Regions from separate parts of the Photobacterium toruni genome, predicted to be linked through region 2. Evidence: predicted binding sites of a transcription regulator. Region 2 holds the regulator's gene; each other region holds the start of a gene.
What was found. Region 2 encodes CRP, which controls carbon source genes, mostly activating them, when cyclic AMP is high. Its sites were predicted from a motif close to TGTGANNNNNNTCACA; they were not measured.
Positions count from the first base shown of each region.

Region 1 (6,065 bases), 380 kb from region 2:
TTAGTAATCGTTCAGATTAGCGGTAATTACTTACCACGACCTGCGCGCTTACGATCGTTTTCAGTAAGAAGTTTCTTACGAATACGAATGCTTTCTGGTGTTACTTCTACTAGCTCGTCATCATCGATGAATTCTAGAGCTTGCTCAAGTGTGTACTTGATAGCAGGAGAAAGCGTTTGTGCTTCATCAGTACCTGATGCACGAACGTTTGTTAGCTGCTTACCACGTAGACAGTTGATAGTTAGATCGTTTGCACGGTTATGAATACCGATGATCTGACCTTCATATACTTCATCACCGTGCTCAGAGAACAGACGACCACGCTCTTGTAGGTTGAATAGCGAGTAAGTTACCGCTTTACCAGTACCGTTAGAGATCAATACGCCGTTAGCACGTTGACCAATAGTACCGCCCTTGTGAGGACCGTAGTGATCAAACGTATGGTAGATAAGACCAGAACCAGAAGTCATTGTTAGGAATTCTGTTTGGAAACCGATAAGACCACGAGAAGGCATCATGAAGTCCATGCGAACACGGCCTTTACCATCTGGTGCCATATCTTTTAGCTCACCCTTACGGATACCGATTTTCTCCATTACACTACCTTGATGCTCTTCAACCACATCGATAGTTACAATTTCAAACGGTTCCATTAGCTTACCATCTTCTTCTTTGATGATAACTTCTGGGCGAGATACTGCTAGCTCGTAACCTTCACGACGCATGTTTTCAATCAGGATAGATAGGTGAAGTTCACCACGGCCTGAAACACGGAAGCGGTCTGGGCTTTCAGTTTCTTCAACGCGCAATGCAACGTTGTGTACTAATTCTTTTTGTAGACGCTCAAGGATGTTACGTGAAGTAACAAACTTACCTTCTTTACCAGCAAACGGAGAAGTGTTTACTTGGAAAGTCATTGTTACTGTTGGTTCATCAACAGACAATGCAGGTAACGCTTCAACAGTGTTCACGTCACAAATAGTGTCAGAAATCTTAAGCTCGCCAAGACCTGTGATAGCAACGATATCGCCCGCTTTCGCTTCAGCAACTTCGTGACGCTCAAGACCTAGGTAACCAAGAACTGTACCTACTTTACCGTTACGCTTAGTACCGTCAGCACCAATGATAGTAACTTGTTGGTTTGCAGCAACAGTACCACGAGCGATACGAGCAACACCGATAACACCCACGTAAGAGCTGTAATCTAGTTGAGAGATTTGCATCTGTAGTGGACCATCAACGTCAACACAAGGAGCTGCAACGTTATCAACGATAGCTTGGAACAATGGTTCCATATCTTCGCCAGTTACGCCTTCTTCCATTGTTGCCCAACCGTTTAGCGCTGATGCGTAAACTGTTGTGAAGTCTAGTTGCTCATCAGTTGCGCCTAGGTTGTCAAATAGGTCAAAGATTTGATCCATAACCCACTCAGGACGTGCACCTGGACGGTCAATCTTGTTGATTACAACGATTGGCTTAAGACCGTATGCGAACGCTTTTTGCGTTACGAAACGAGTTTGAGGCATAGGGCCGTCAACTGCGTCAACGATAAGCAATACAGAGTCAACCATAGACATGATACGCTCAACTTCACCACCGAAGTCTGCGTGTCCAGGGGTGTCTACGATATTGATGCGGTAGTCATTCCAGTTAATTGCTGTGTTCTTAGCAAGAATGGTAATGCCACGCTCTTTTTCGATATCGTTAGAATCCATAACACGTTCTTCGGCTTCGCCGCGACCCTCTAACGTGCCAGATTGCTGTAGAAGTTTATCAACCAGGGTAGTTTTACCGTGGTCAACGTGAGCAATAATTGCGATATTTCTTAAGTTATCGATCGATTGATTAGACATTAGTTTCACATTCACTCAGAACATGCAGCGTCTTACTAGAGGCTACTTGATTAAAAAAACGGCTCATAATTTAACAGATTTTACGCTAAAACCCACGAAATATGTGATTTATATCACCAGCTTTTTTCTATTTTATCTCTAGAGCCGCATTTTTACTCACTTTTTTGGCTATTTTTATTTTTTTTATACGCTTTATTCGTACGATAAATAAGTAATAATTCACCCAAAAGCATAATCAATGTCCTTTTTTACAACGTTTAGACAGCGATCAATTAACAATAAAATCCACAATTATCTACCTCACAGATTGACAATATTTAGCCTCATCACCATAGTAGTATGGCTGTTAAATCAGTGAATGATTGAAAAGATATAGCACCCTTTTCTATATCTTTTACCATTGCACCAATTTGGTGCGCACTTCACCATAACAGTGCAAATCAGGATAGGAAAAAGTACTCTAAATGTTATAACCACGCATTTTTAGAGGCTTTTTAAAGTTGGCATGGTTTTCGCTTTAATACTTTTAGATTCGCTCACCATTGCATGAGCAAAAAAGTTTGCGGCCATCGCCCTAAATAACACCGGAGGTTACTCAAGATGTCAGTTGAAAACGTACTAGCGCTGATCCAGGAAAATGAAGTTAAGTTTATTGACCTACGTTTTACCGATACCAAAGGTAAAGAGCAGCACATTTCTATTCCATCTCATCAAATCGATGCTGATTTTTTTGAAGAAGGTAAAATGTTTGATGGCTCTTCTGTTGCGGGCTGGAAAGGCATTAATGAATCAGACATGGTAATGATGCCTGATGCAGCAAGCGCGGTACTTGACCCATTTACTGAAGACGCAACTCTAAATATTCGTTGTGATATTCTTGAGCCAGCAACAATGCAAGGCTACGATCGTGATCCACGTTCAATTGCTAAACGCGCTGAAGAATTTATGCGTTCAGCAGGTTTTGCTGACAATGTATTAGTTGGCCCAGAGCCAGAATTCTTCCTATTTGATGACGTTCGATTCAATACTGATATGTCAGGTTCATTCTTTAAGATTGACGACATTGAAGCGGCATGGAATAGCGGTACCAAAATTGAAGGTGGTAACAAAGGTCACCGTCCAGGCGTTAAAGGCGGTTATTTCCCAGTAGCACCTGTTGATTCATCACAAGATATTCGCTCTGCAATGTGCCTTATCATGGAAGAAATGGGTCTCGTTGTTGAAGCTCATCACCATGAAGTAGCGACTGCTGGCCAAAATGAAATCGCGACCCGTTTCAACACACTAACCAATAAAGCTGATGAAATTCAGATTTATAAGTATGTTGTTCATAATGTCGCTCATGCATTTGGCAAAACAGCAACTTTTATGCCTAAACCACTTGTAGGTGATAACGGCTCAGGCATGCATGTTCACATGTCACTGGCCAAAGATGGCGTAAACTTATTCGCAGGTGACAAGTACGGCGGCCTATCAGAAATGGCACTGTTCTACATCGGTGGTATTATCAAGCACGCACGTGCAATCAATGCCTTTGCTAACCCAGCAACGAACTCATACAAGCGTTTAGTTCCTGGTTACGAAGCTCCTGTTATGTTGGCTTACTCAGCACGTAACCGTTCAGCATCAATTCGTATTCCTGTCGTACCAAGTCCAAAAGCACGTCGTATCGAAGTACGCTTTGGTGATCCAGCAGCGAACCCATACTTAGCCTTTGCAGCAATGCTAATGGCAGGCCTTGACGGGATCGCTAACAAGATCCACCCAGGCGAAGCGATGGATAAAGATTTATACGACTTACCAGCAGAAGAAGCAGCAGAGATTCCAAAAGTAGCAGAGTCACTACAAGGTGCACTACAGGCGCTTGACGAAGATCGTGAATTCTTAACCTCTGGTGGCGTATTCTCTAACGACTTTATTGATTCTTACATCGCCCTAAAAGAGCAAGATGTAGAGAAAATCAATATGGCAGTACACCCATTAGAATTTGAACTTTACTACTCGGTTTAAGCAATAAGCTTATAACTTAACAGTCAATATTTAGGCCTGCCTCACACGCAGGCTTTTTTGCTATTGCTCTCACAAAAAAAGCGGCAACAATAAAGAACTTATTGGCCATGAAGGTCTTTGTGGAGAGTTAACGGATGAAACTCATTGATCTGGCATCAATACTGTTCTTTACAGTAACGACAAATATCGCACTAGCAACAACGATCTACTCTTGGACTGATGATAATGGCATTGTTCATTTTAGTGATACTCCAGGCAGCCAACAAGCGAGTACAATTAAACTATCCGTTACTGAAGTACAGCCAAATATTGAAGCAACCGTCATCGATATCAATCAAACGGACAATGTGGAACTTATCTCAATCACAACTGAGACCGAAGCCTCACTCCCCGTCGCTACGATTAGCCTACTCACTCCAGTACATCAACAAACCATTCGCAGTAATGATGGTGATATTAATATTCGCGCAGTGAGTAACCGTAAACTAAATAAAAACACTCAAGCCCAGTTAGTTATTGATGGCAAAGTTCATGGATCACCTCAAACCCACTTAACCTGGAAACTGGTCAATATCGATCGCGGTAGTCATCAAATTCAAATCCAATTACTTAATAATGGCAAGATCCTTGCTACATCTGAAAGTATTACGGTTTATCTCCATCGCGTTTCTCAGGCTCGTCCTAAAAACAGCCCAGTTCAACCCCGTTAACGTCAATTTACAATAAACTCTGCCTGTTCGCTGTTAAACCGAGTACACTTTAACGCACCAAATTGGTGCGTTACTTAACAGCGAGAGATGGATGCCGACACCGATCGTCTTTTGCTTGGCTATCGATAAGGATGATAATTGTGAATGCTAGCTTTACGCCCATAATTCTCGACAATTTAGTCACCGCTATTGTGTTACTCGATGAGACCTTAGTGATCCGTTATGTCAATCCTGCCGCCGAGCAATTATTATCATCGAGCAAACGCCGTTTACTCGGTAGTCAGTTGCCGCAATTATTACAATACAGCTCACTCGATTTTAACCATATCAAAGCAACCCTTCACAGCGGTCAAGGTTTAGCTGATAGCGATGTCACATTTGTCATTGATGGCCAACAACATTTATTTGGTGTTAGTGCCAGTCCTATTTCATGGCAAAAACAACTACTGATTTTATTAGAATTAAAGCCTATCGATCAGCAACGTCGTATTAGCCAAGAACTGAACCAACACGCACAACAACAAGCCGCCAAAGAGTTAGTTCGTGGTTTAGCCCATGAAATAAAAAATCCTCTCGGTGGTTTACGCGGCGCAGCACAATTATTAGAAAAAGTGTTACCGGATAAAAGCTATCACGAATATACCCAAATGATCATTGAACAAGCGGATCGATTACGCAATTTAGTCGACCGCCTGTTAGGACCACAACGGCCAGGAGTCCGCAGAACAGATAATATTCATTTGGTATTAGAAAAAGTACGTCAGTTAGTCAACATTGAAACCGATGACACCATCAACATTGAACGCGATTACGATCCCAGTTTGCCTGATATCGATATGGATGCTGAACAACTGGAACAGGCATTATTAAATATTGTCAGTAACGCGGCATTAGCATTGAAAAGTCAAGGGGGAGGTACGATTAAATTAAAAACCCGAACTGCCCATCAAAGCTTAATTCAAGGAGTACGACACCGAGTTACTGCTACTATCGAAATCATTGACAATGGTCCCGGTATTCCGGCAGAAATTCAAGATACGTTATTCTATCCGATGGTCACAGGCCGCGAAGGCGGCACTGGATTAGGGCTATCAATCGCCCGTAATTTAATCGATCAACATCAAGGTAAAATCGAAGTCTTTAGCTGGCCGGGACATACTAACTTTACTATTTACTTACCCATTAAGTCATAACATTGACCACCACAGGAGGCTTACTATGAGCAAAGGATTAATCTGGGTTGTTGATGATGACAACTCGATTCGTTGGGTATTAGAACGAACACTCGTTAATGCAGGAATGAAATGCGAAACATTTGCTGATGCTGATAGCGTATTGGCGGCATTAGAACGCAATGTTCCTGATGTGCTTGTATCTGATATTAAAATGCCAGGTACTGATGGTTTTACGTTACTCAAAGAGCTACAACAAAATTACGCTAGCTTACCGGTTATTATTATGACCGCACATTCAGATCTAGACGCAGCAGTCA
Region 1 covers NZ_AP024854.1:2,856,028-2,862,092, forward strand. The annotation lists gene typA (translational GTPase TypA) at 27-1,853, opposite strand; gene glnA (glutamate--ammonia ligase) at 2,454-3,863, shown strand; gene OC457_RS13435 (DUF4124 domain-containing protein) at 3,998-4,573, shown strand; gene glnL (nitrogen regulation protein NR(II)) at 4,714-5,766, shown strand; gene glnG (nitrogen regulation protein NR(I)) at 5,792-6,065, shown strand, end outside.
Region 1: a site for CRP is predicted at 1,956-1,971, ahead of typA (translational GTPase TypA). Genes of this name have one in related genera too.

Region 2 (6,065 bases):
GCCAAACAGCAAGGTTGGCTTGGGGTCATGATGCATTTTAGAGGGTGCAGCGGTGAATTAAATCGTCATCCACAAAGCTATCATTCTGGTGATATAAACGATGTGCAGTTCTTTATTCAATGGCTGCGCCAGCAATTTCCACAGCGCCCATTTATGGCTGTCGGTGTATCACTTGGTGGTAATGTGTTGATTAATTACTTAGCTAATTGCCCTAATAATAACGAACTCATCGCAGCCCAAGCTATTTCACCACCGCTAAACCTTGCTTCCTGTTCTGATCGTATTCAGCAAGGGTTCTCGCGAGTTTATCAACGTTATTTACTGACATCACTCAAACGTACTATTGCAAAAAAAATTGAGCGTCACCCACATACTATGCCTGTTAATCAACACCAACTGACAACAATTAGCAGTGTACGGCAATTTGACCAAGCGGTGACGGCACCGTTGCATGGCTTTAAGAGTGCTAATGACTACTATCAACATTGTAGTGGTTTATCGCAACTGACTAAGATCACGCTTCCCCTACGGATTATTCACGCCAAAGATGATCCCTTTATGAATAATGATGTCATTCCTTCACAGCCCTTACCAATCAATATTGATTATCATTTATCAACGACTGGTGGTCATGTTGGTTTTATCAGTGGTAGCTTACTCAAACCGCAGTTTTGGTTAGAGCATACAGTGCCAGAATGGTTTCAACGCCAACTCAGGTTGCATCAATCACAACAACTGAAATAATAGCTAACTTTCTTTCTTGTTAATTTTAAGAATCTCGTCAATTTTAATAATATACTGCGGTTATTATTTCATTAGTCATTTAAGAAGTTGTAATGATTATTCCTTGGCAAGACATCGCACCAGAAACACTAACCAACCTGATTGAACAATTTATTTTACGTGAAGGTACCGACTATGGCGAAGTAGAAATAAGCCTTAGTGATAAGGTCGCTTATGTTCGACGCCAACTACAATCAGGCGATGCAGTTATTGTTTTTTCTGAATTACATGAATCGGTTGATATTAAACTGCGCCATCAAATGTAATCCAACCCATCATAGTATTAACATTTACCGAAACTTGTTCTCACCTACACTTTTATCACTTAATACCGACATTTTAGCAAACCTGTAGTAACATTTATTACTGTCTATTTTTTGTTATTTATCACGTAATAATTACAACAACAGGTGAGTTATGTCGGTAAAACACCCCATCATTGCTGTCACTGGTTCATCTGGCGCAGGAACGACAACGACATCAGAGGCTTTTCGCAAGATGTTTAACATGATGGACATCAACGCAGCATGGTTAGAAGGTGATAGTTTTCATCGCTTCACTCGTCCAGAAATGGATTGTGAAATTCGTAAGGCCAAAGAGCAAGGTCGTCATATCAGCTATTTCGGCGCAGAAGCCAATGATTTTGAGCAATTATCCCACTTTTTCAAACAATACGCTCAAGATGGTAGTGGTAAATTTCGCCGTTATTTACATACTTTTGATGAAGCTGTGCCTTATAATCAAATGCCCGGTACTTTTACACCGTGGCAACAGTTAGCTGAAAATACTGATGTGTTATTTTATGAAGGCTTACATGGCGGTGTGGTTGATGGTGAGATCAATGTAGCGCAACACGTTGATTTACTAATAGGGATGGTACCTATTGTTAACCTCGAGTGGATTCAAAAGATCATTCGAGACACTCGTGATCGCGGCCATTCAAGAGAAGCGGTAATGGAATCGATAGTACGTTCAATGGATGACTATCTTAATTACATCACACCACAATTTTCTCGCACCCACATTAACTTTCAACGCGTCCCAACCGTTGATACTTCCAATCCCGTCAGCGCGAAGGGTATTCCCAGTCTAGATGAAAGCTTTGTGGTGATCCGCTTTCGTGGTTTAAAGAATGTCGACTTTCCCTATTTACTCGCCATGATTCAAGGTTCATTTATGTCACGCCACAATACCCTCGTTGTGCCTGGCGGAAAAATGAGTTTTGCGATGGAACTCATTATGCGACCGTTACTTGAACAATTAATTGCAAACGGCAAAATAGCTTAAGTGGTACGTCAAATATAAGACCTAAAGATTAACAATCAGACGTAACCGTTAGTGACATTAATGAACGGTTACTGATCTCAGCAACCGCCATTCTTATATGAACATTACGCCACAACAATCTCATAGCTATGGCTCATATCAACCCCCTGACCGAGCATTAAACACACTGAGCAGTATTTTTCGAGAGAATCAGCCACCACCTTACTCACTAATTCATCACTTAGGTCATGGCCCGTAACAACAAAGTGTAAATTTGCATGTGTAAAAATTCGTGGGGCTTGCTCACGACGTTCAGCAGTAACACTCACCTCACAAGCAGTGATCTGTTGATGTAAATCTTGTAATCCACTAACGACATCTACGGAGCTACACCCTCCAGCGGCCATTAATACTAATTCCATTGGGCTCGGGGCTTTTTCGCCACCATTACCATCTAAAACAACGCTATGACCCGATGCTGATTGACCCACAAAAGTCATATTTTCTAACCACTTTACACGTGACTGCATTTTTATATCCTTTAGCTATATTCTTCAAAAATTTATCTTATTTTTGTTGATAATTCCATCAGTGCAATCGTGTTTATTGTGCTTAATGCTAATTACGTTGCATATTTATATTTGTAAAATTAGAGAATAAAACCACTTTAAAACGATACTGCAGGCAACTAACTCACAACGATGTGATCATGTGCACACTTATCTCTCATAAATGAGCCTATCTGCTCGATCAATATCAAGAAAAAGCGTGAGAAAAAGGATACACTCTAAGCCAGTTCAAGTTAACTCACAGCTTAGCCGCTGAGTGAATAACCCTGCCAACACTTCGTTTTGTTTAGTTATCTCTACAGAACATATTGTTGGGCAACATATGCAGAGGAAGTTAGTAATATGGTTCCAGGTAAACCGCAAACAGATCCAACTTTAGAGTGGTTTCTTTCCCATTGTCACATTCACAAATATCCATCAAAGAGCACGTTAATTCACGCAGGTGAAAAAGCTGAGACTTTGTACTATATCGTGAAGGGTTCTGTTGCTGTATTAATCAAGGATGAAGAAGGTAAGGAGATGATCCTTTCTTACCTAAACCAGGGTGACTTTATTGGTGAACTCGGCTTGTTCGAAGAAGACCAAGAACGTACAGCTTGGGTTCGTGCAAAAAGCCCTTGTGAAGTTGCAGAAATTTCATTTAAGAAATTCCGTCAGTTAATTCAAGTGAATCCAGATATTCTAATGCGTTTATCTGCTCAAATGGCATGCCGCTTACAAGTGACAAGTCAAAAGGTAGGTGATCTTGCATTCCTTGATGTAACAGGCCGTATTGCACAAACGTTATTGAATCTGGCAAAACAACCCGATGCAATGACACATCCTGATGGCATGCAAATTAAGATCACTCGTCAAGAAATTGGCCAGATCGTAGGTTGTTCTCGCGAAACTGTGGGTCGAATCTTAAAAATGCTGGAAGAGCAAAATCTTATTTCTGCTCATGGCAAAACGATTGTAGTTTACGGTACACGCTAATTTTTAGCGGTACGTTAATTACCAATGAAACCGCAGCTTATATCTGCGGTTTTTTTTATGCTAAATTTCCCCTTTAATATCCTCATAATATAATCATTAATAGCGGTAGTCTCACTGTTAAATTTTAATTTGTAATAACATCCATTCATGCTACATTTCACTTACAAATGGACTTTTAAATCAATGATGATCAATATGGATATTGAACGCTTTTCTGCTAATAGTTACACCACCGTACCTGGCGTACTGACCGGCCAACCAACAACCATTGAAATGACCGGATTTAGTGATAGCCGTTGTTACCTTGAACAACAAACCGGATTACGTCGTTGCCCTGCAGATGAATCAGGTGTTTGGGGTTCACCGCTCGATAATTAATTTAAATTCTAAACAGCACTCATATAATGCAGTGCTGTTTTCTATTCTTCGAGACTTGATCCTATGAAGTTAAGGTTCATCTTTTAACTGTCCGTACTTTCAAATATCTTATTTGCTGAAGCTGTAACAAAGCCTAAATATAACTCACCATTAGGTTGCGGATAACGTTTAGCAAATTCATAAAAACCACCCGGAATCTTATGAATACCATCTCGAAAACTGACACCAACGACATCTGCCATCGTAGCTGATTGCTCTAACATTACTTCTGCATTACCTTTTATCTCGCCGCCTGATTGATTAATCACAAACTGGTTATGACGTAATAAATGATTAACCTCTTCAAGATTAGAGAACTGTTCTAATTGATTAATACTCACCGTGAAATGATTGGCCCCAAAACCATGGGCTGCCACCCATGCCGCATATTCACTTTCAGCAGCTAAAAATTGATAAGTTGCAAAGTCAATTTGCCATGGACGCCCACCATAAACAAAATCAGGCTGGCAAAAATAATCATCATCCACCTGATCTAGCAATCCTCGTATCGCACGCTGTAATTCAGCCGAACACCCTGCTAATTGTAATTCACTAATAAACACTTTTGGCAGTAAAGGATTAGCATGAATAAATGACTCGGCATACAGCTTCTTAGCACTGAAATGATATTTTGCTTGCGGTTGATAGCCCAAAGCAATAAATGGTGCGGCAAGCACTGCTAACCCACACTTAGGCAACCCAAAACTACGCAACGCAATATGGTCATTGAGCAACGCGGTATCTTCAGTTAACAACTGCTGTATTTGAACTGCAGAAGGGCATAAACGTCGACTATAATCATGCCATAAGCCATCAAAAATTTGTGTAATAGATTCCATAATCAACCTGCTTATTAAAAGCATTATCAGTCATTAAACCTTAGCTCAAGCTCACTCCTGGCGCTAATTGAGCCGGCAACTGTAATTGCTCCCCCTCAATCGATGCCATCGGATAAGCACAATAGTCTGCAGCATAATAAGCACTTGGACGAAGATTACCTGATGCACCAGGACCACCAAAAGGGGCATCGCCACTCGCGCCTGTTAATGGTCGGTTGCGATTTACAATTCCAGCACGAATATGCTCAACAAAATAGTGCCATTGTGGTGTATCAGTTGATATTAACCCTGCAGCCAAGCCATAACGGGTTTGATTTGCACTGACCACCGCTTGAGTAAAATCAGCATAACGACTGACCTGCAATAATGGTCCAAAATATTCTTCATCTGCAAGTTCACTGATCGCACTCACATTAATAATCGCAGGCGTAACAATGGCACCTTGCCCACGGGTCGCCGTTAATAAAGCCACACCACCAGCCAGCAATAATTGTTGTTGATGTTCAATCATTTTATCCGCTGCCACAGAAGAAATTAAAGGTCCCATAAAGGGGGCTGGCGTTGCAGAAGGATCACCAACCAGTAATTGTGAGGTAACAGCAACTAAGCGAGCTAACAGAGCGTCCCCTGCTTGTCCATTTGCAATATATAATCGGCGGGCACATGTACATCGTTGTCCCGCACTTAAGAAAGCCGATTGAATAATGGTATATACCGCGGCCTCAATATCACCATAATTTTCACCAATAACTAATGGGTTATTGCCTCCCATTTCTAATGCCAACATTTTTTGAGGCTGCCCTGCAAACTGCTGATGTAATAGATGTCCGGTTTGTGCACTACCAGTAAACAATACTCCATCAACACCTGCAGCCATCGCTAACGCCGCACCCGTTTCTTTTCCTCCTTGAACAAGATTTATAACGCCATCAGCAATACCCGCTTGTTGCCACAGCTCACACATTAATTGTGCTGTGTTAGGCGTTAATTCAGAAGGTTTGAAAACCACGGTATTACCGGCTAGTAAGGCTGGAATAATATGTCCATTAGGTAAATGGGCAGGAAAATTATACGGTCCAAACACCGCCATAACCCCTAGCGGACGATGACGAACAACCATAGTCGTTGCACCTTGCTGGCGCTGGCGAGTCCCCGTACGCTCATGATATGCGGTAATTGATAAGGCAACTTTACCCATCATTGCTGCGACTTCAGT
Region 2 covers NZ_AP024854.1:228,385-234,449, reverse strand. The annotation lists gene OC457_RS01115 (hydrolase) at 1-744, shown strand, start outside; gene OC457_RS01110 (YheU family protein) at 837-1,049, shown strand; gene OC457_RS01105 (phosphoribulokinase) at 1,201-2,070, shown strand; gene OC457_RS01100 (OsmC family protein) at 2,175-2,579, opposite strand; gene crp (cAMP-activated global transcriptional regulator CRP) at 2,961-3,593, shown strand; gene OC457_RS01090 (hypothetical protein) at 3,777-3,971, shown strand; gene OC457_RS01085 (DUF1338 domain-containing protein) at 4,055-4,849, opposite strand; gene astD (succinylglutamate-semialdehyde dehydrogenase) at 4,890-6,065, opposite strand, start outside.

Region 3 (6,065 bases), 800 kb from region 2:
TGATTTGTTGGGATAACGACGCAGATAAACTATTACGTCAAGCCGCTGCTATTGAAGTGGGGTCGTTACATCCATTGGCAAAAGCGGTTGTTAACAGAGCACAACAACAGCAGCTTAGTATTATTGAAGCGACTGAACGTGAAACTTTAGTTGGACGCGGTATTCAAGGGATCACGGAAGGTGATGCGTTTTTATTATGTGCCGCTGATCGGTTACCTGCTGCTATTGTTTTGACTACAGAACAGCAACAGCAAGCAACGGATTTAGAAAACGAAGGCAAAACGCTGGTGGTTGCGGTTCGTAATGCACAGCCTGTCGGTTTAGTGGCATGGCGAGATAATTTACGAGAAGATGCATTAGTTGCAGTTGAAAAGCTTAAACAGCTTGGTATTCAATCGGTAATGTTAACGGGTGATAATTCTCGTGCTGCAGCTGCCATTGCAAAAGAAATCAATATTGATTTTCGCGCTGGTTTATTACCTGCTGATAAAGTGACTGAAATTCGTAAACTTAATGATGAACATAGTGTTGCGATGATTGGTGATGGCATTAATGATGCTCCTGCAATGAAAACTGCCACTATTGGTATTGCAATGGGCGGTGGTACAGATGTTGCGCTGGAAACCGCTGATGCAGCCATTACGCATAATCGCCTAGCTGAATTACCAGTAATGATTGAATTATCACGTGCTACCTTAAATAACATTCGACAGAATATTGGTCTTGCTCTGGGTCTTAAAGGTATTTTCTTGGTGACAACGGTACTTGGTGTTACGGGATTATGGGTGGCAGTATTAGCCGATAGTGGCGCTACAGCATTAGTTACTTTAAATGCTTTGCGACTATTACGCTTTAAGCCAAAAGAATAATAGAACTAATAATATAATCATCTTAATCTGACATGATCACGATAAGCAGAATAGTTTAAACACTATTCTGCTTTTTTATTTATAACGATTCTTACACGAAAATAATCGCGGTAAACGTTATGATGAAGTTACTTTTTTTTGTGATGAGTTCGATAGGTAAACGTTTTGTTGTGATCTACATCTGGTTATTTTGTAACTAAAAATTATATTGCTTTTGGTTAATGTGAATTAGCTCACTAAAAACAGTTCCAGCTTCCGTTATCGTTACATTAGGTTTTGACAGACGTTGTTGTTATGTTGCGTATTACGTTTACTGTCAAAGCACAATAATTAACGATAATTATCCATCTCTGTTCCTACAATCAGAGCGATTAAATTTAAAGGGTATCATTATGTCTGACAATAAAGTATTCCACCTAGGTGTTAATAAAGCTGATCTTAACGGCGCTGAGTTAGCGATTATTCCTGGTGATCCTGCTCGTGTAGAAAAAATTGCCAACCTAATGGAAAACCCTGAATTTCTAGCAAGTGCTCGTGAATACACTGTGTACCGTGCACAGTTAGACGGCAAGCCTGTTGTTATTTGTTCTACTGGTATTGGCGGTCCATCAACGTCTATCGCAGTAGAAGAGCTTGCACAATTAGGGGTTAATACTTTCCTTCGTGTAGGTACAACTGGTGCTATTCAACCAAATATTAATCCTGGCGATATGATTGTAACAACAGGTTCTGTTCGTCTTGATGGTGCAAGTCTTCACTTTGCGCCAATGGAATTCCCAGCAGTTGCTGATTTCACCGTTGCAACAGCAATGAAGCAAGCATGTGATGATGCTGGTGCAACTGTACACACGGGTGTAACTGCTTCTAGTGATACTTTCTACCCAGGTCAAGAGCGTTATGACACATTTTCTGGCCGTGTAGTACGTCGCTTCCAAGGCTCGATGAAAGAGTGGCAGGAAATGGGTGTGCTTAATTTTGAAATGGAATCTGCAACACTATTAACTATGTGTGCAAGTTCTGGTTTACGTGCAGGTTGTGTTGCGGGCGTTATCATTAACCGTACGCAAAAAGAAATTCCTGATCACGCAACATTGAAAGCAACTGAAGCACGTTCAATTAAGATTGTTGTTGAAGCTGCACGTAAAATGTTAACTAAATAAGCGGTTATTTAATAATAAAACAGATTGATTTGATCTCTATTTTAAGGGCCGACAGTATTGTCGGCCTTTTTATATTCAGGGGAAAATGGTGATTCTAAATCGTGCTATTAATATATTATGGTTTAGCTATGAATTTAACCATTGGTTCTATTTTGAGGTAGAATAGTATTTTGTTGGGCTTAGTGAAGTTATAAACATGATTGATTATAAAATTATATTTCCAAATGGACGTCAAGATACCATCGCATTACCTATTTCACCTGTATTGCAGATGAAAATTGCTTATTTAGATGATGTGTTTGTTGTAAGAGATATTATTGCAACGGTAGGGGAAAACAACACTATAGTAACATTAGTATTGGATGATGGTCAGCATCATACGCAGAAGCCACAAGCAGCAGGCGTTGTTTTTAATCGACTTGGATAAGCAACGTTAAACGGCATTAAGCGTCACTCAATCATTGATTCAATAAAAAGGCCTTCTGTGAAAAAGGCCTTTTTTGTTTAATAAATATTATCGATAATTATGCGAGGTTATGTGCTTGACCGCCAGCACCTTTAAGCCAATCATGCAGGTGAGTATATAATTCACCTAGTTGATCAGGACCAATAATCGCTAATCCTAAATCTTGTGCGCGAACTAAATCGTGATGACGTAAAGGACGGAAACTTACAAGCATTGCACGTGCTTGTAGGCCACCAAGTAGGTCACGTAATGATTCTAGTTTGTATAAGGTATCATCACCATCGTCACGCATACCTTTGGTCTTACATTCAATAATGTGTAGTTTATTATTAACGATAGTTGCGACATCAAGCTCATTACGAACTTCACGCTCACCAATTTTACGGTAAACCTGCACTCCTAAAGAGTGATCTTGAATTGTTGGTAATTCGTTTTGAATTGCACGAACAGTACTGTGAACTAAGTTTTCTAGCCATTCACCGTTAGCGAAACGACGCGCTTCTTCATGCTTAAATGTCAATATACCATCGTGGTATGTTGCAAGGCCTATTTCCTCAAGATCGTTCAGTAACGTTCCTAATTCTTTATAGCCTTGTTGCTTTTCACTAAGAGCAACATTGAGGACTTGTTCTTTACGACAGGTTGTCGCTAGATAATTGAGGGTTGCTAAACCTGGGCCTAATTCTAGTGCAGAGCTCGCCCAGCGTTGACCTAGCTCCCATAATTGGTCGTTGAGAGATTCTGGCATTGGGTTGTCAGATAGCTCACAACGCGCACCAAAAATAGTTAAATAATCAGAAATTTGAATACGATCTTGAACTTGTTGTTGCTCACGATCATTAGGGAATAGCCAGCACATTTCATCACTGAATGGTTCAATAACGTAGATTGGCCAATGGAAAGAGCGGAATACTTCATAAGCGGATAATAAACGGTGACGTAAACCACAGCTTGCATTGAACCACACATCACGGCTGTCTTGTTTTAATTGATCAGCCAGTTGGTTCAAACGGTGTCGAATCTGAGTGACATTAATGATGTCGGGAATAATAAAAAATTCAACAATAATATTACGTGAAGTTAAAATAGAAGCGAGTCGATCATATTGTTGTTGTTGTTTTTCTGTACCAATAAATATCATTTTATCCGCAGGTACTGCTTCATCTAATAATGGAGTGATCAGACGGACTGGATCCTGATCAATAATGCCAACGTGAGTAATCATAATAATCCTTAATGCGCCCACATACTGGGCGTAATATGGTGATGCGCATTAAATAAAAGAAATGCAAAAGTAAGTGTGCGCAACACATCTAAGATAAGTATATGAGGTTTTTAAGTGAAAAATTCAAGTCATCTTTTATAGACTAATTATTGTGATAAATATGAAGATTATTATCTATTCAATTATTTTGTCTAATAGTCTATTTTTAATCATTTTTTTTATCTAATTAATGTTTTTTAAAAAAAATACCATCGTTATTAATGGTATTTTTTTGTTGGAAACATAGTTATCAATAATAAATTACATGCTTGGAGGGGTTGGTAATTGTGACGCTAATAGCCAAATAGCAAGAATAAAGAAGATTAAGCCCATAAATTTATGCTGGTTATTACGGAATTTTTCATTTTTCAATAACGATTTTCCGAAGATACCAATAGTTGTAACTAAAAACAGATTAAACAATAGCCCTAATACATTCAGTAGTAATCCAAGAACTAGCATCTGCTCGCCAGAGGACGTTGCAACATGAGTTGAAACAAATTGTGGTAAGAACAACACAAAGAAAATAAGAGCTTTAGGATTAAGAAGATTAGTAAAGACAGCGCGGCGGTATAATGTTGACGCCATTTTATTAGATTGCGCTAATTCTTGAGGTGCGTCATCTGGATGGCTGCGCATACAATCCCAGCCCATTTTTAATAAATACGCACCACCAACTAAGCGTAAAATATGCAATGCGATTGGATTCATTGCAATAAGTGCTGAAACTCCAAGCGCTGCTAAAATAGTTAATAAAATACCAGAAGTTGCATTACCTAAGCTCGCATAAATACCGACTTTTCGACCGTAAGTTAAGCTTGAACTGGCAATGAGTAGCATGTCAGGTCCAGGAATGAGGAGTAGAGCAATCACAGCGGTGAGGTAAAGCGGTAAGACATTTAAATCAATCATGGTAAAAACAACGTTATAGTGTAGAAGTCTATATTTTACACAATAAATAGTTCCATTCCATGAGTTACAAGCAATAGGGGGTGTTTTTTACTGCCTTTTCTTGATTGTGTATGTTAATCGTCTTTTTTAGGTTATTAGCTTGTTAATGGCTTTGTTTGGATATTAAGCAGAAGGAAAGACTGATCACTTACAATAAAGCAATACTGTTGATGTGATCAGTGGATGATTCGCGTTATTAATTTATTTTGATTAACTTTTATTATGCTTTCTTGCTATGGAAATGGAAACGCTCATGAAAGTAAGCTTTTAGATGTTCTTCCATATTATGAACTTTATCATCAATGGCATCACAAAGAACCGCATCATTGTTCATCGCATTAACACGGTTAATAACCATTTCTTCAATGGCTGATTTTTGTGCTTCTGTTAGTTGGGGCTGTTGAGTTGTCATTATTGTTTTTATCCTTATTGTTTCGATTAATCAGTAAAAGATTTGAATCTATGCATAGTATCGATCTTTATTTAAAGAAGGAATATTTGTAAAAATTGTTTGCGAATAAAAAAGTGATTAAATCTGATTGTCAGCGGCGATTTATTTTTCAAAATTGGACTTCATCGCCCTCATGAGTAGAATAGCCGTTCACAAAATTGATACGTTTTTTGAAAGGCACGGTTATAAATGGGTAATAACGCGATGAGAAGTAACTTTGAGTTGTTAGCTCCAGGCGGTGATATTGAGTCGATTAAAGCGGCTATCGTTGCGGGTGCGAATGCTATTTATTGTGGATTAGATAATTTTAATGCCCGTAATCGTGCAACGAATATTACTTTTGAAGATTTAAATGGCATCGTTCGTGTTGCGCATCAACGCGATTGTAAGATTTTTCTTACGCTTAATATCATGATCTTAGAAAGTGAAATTCCAGCTGTTATTCGATTATTAAATAAATTAGTTAACACTAAAATTGATGGTGTGATCTTACAAGATTTAGGCTTGTTTCATCTTATTAAACAGCATTTTCCAACGCTTGATGTTCATGCATCTACGCAAGTAAATAGCCATAATGAAGGTCAGATTTTATTTATGGGGCAGCTTAATGCAAGCCGTGTAAATTTATCACGTGAACTTAACATTAAAGAAATAAAACATTTAGCGCAGTTTGGTCATCAGCACAATGTACTGATGGAAGTATTTGTGCATGGCTCATATTGCATTGGCTTTTCAGGTTTGTGTTATATCAGTTCGGCTAAAAATGGTAACTCGGGTAACCGTGGTCGTTGTAGTCAGCCGTGTCGAGATCAATACCAAACTACGGCGGTTGGTAAAGATTATCCGCTCAATATGAAAGACAATTCTGCGTTTTCAAATTTAGAAGAACTTGCAGATGCTGGCG
Region 3 covers NZ_AP024854.1:1,027,217-1,033,281, forward strand. The annotation lists gene OC457_RS05035 (zinc/cadmium/mercury/lead-transporting ATPase) at 1-869, shown strand, start outside; gene udp (uridine phosphorylase) at 1,262-2,029, shown strand; gene OC457_RS05045 (hypothetical protein) at 2,226-2,456, shown strand; gene OC457_RS05050 (Card1-like endonuclease domain-containing protein) at 2,554-3,720, opposite strand; gene OC457_RS05055 (LysE family translocator) at 4,021-4,671, opposite strand; gene OC457_RS05060 (hypothetical protein) at 4,931-5,122, opposite strand; gene OC457_RS05065 (peptidase U32 family protein) at 5,351-6,065, shown strand, end outside.
Region 3: a site for CRP is predicted at 1,092-1,107, ahead of udp (uridine phosphorylase). Genes of this name have one in related genera too.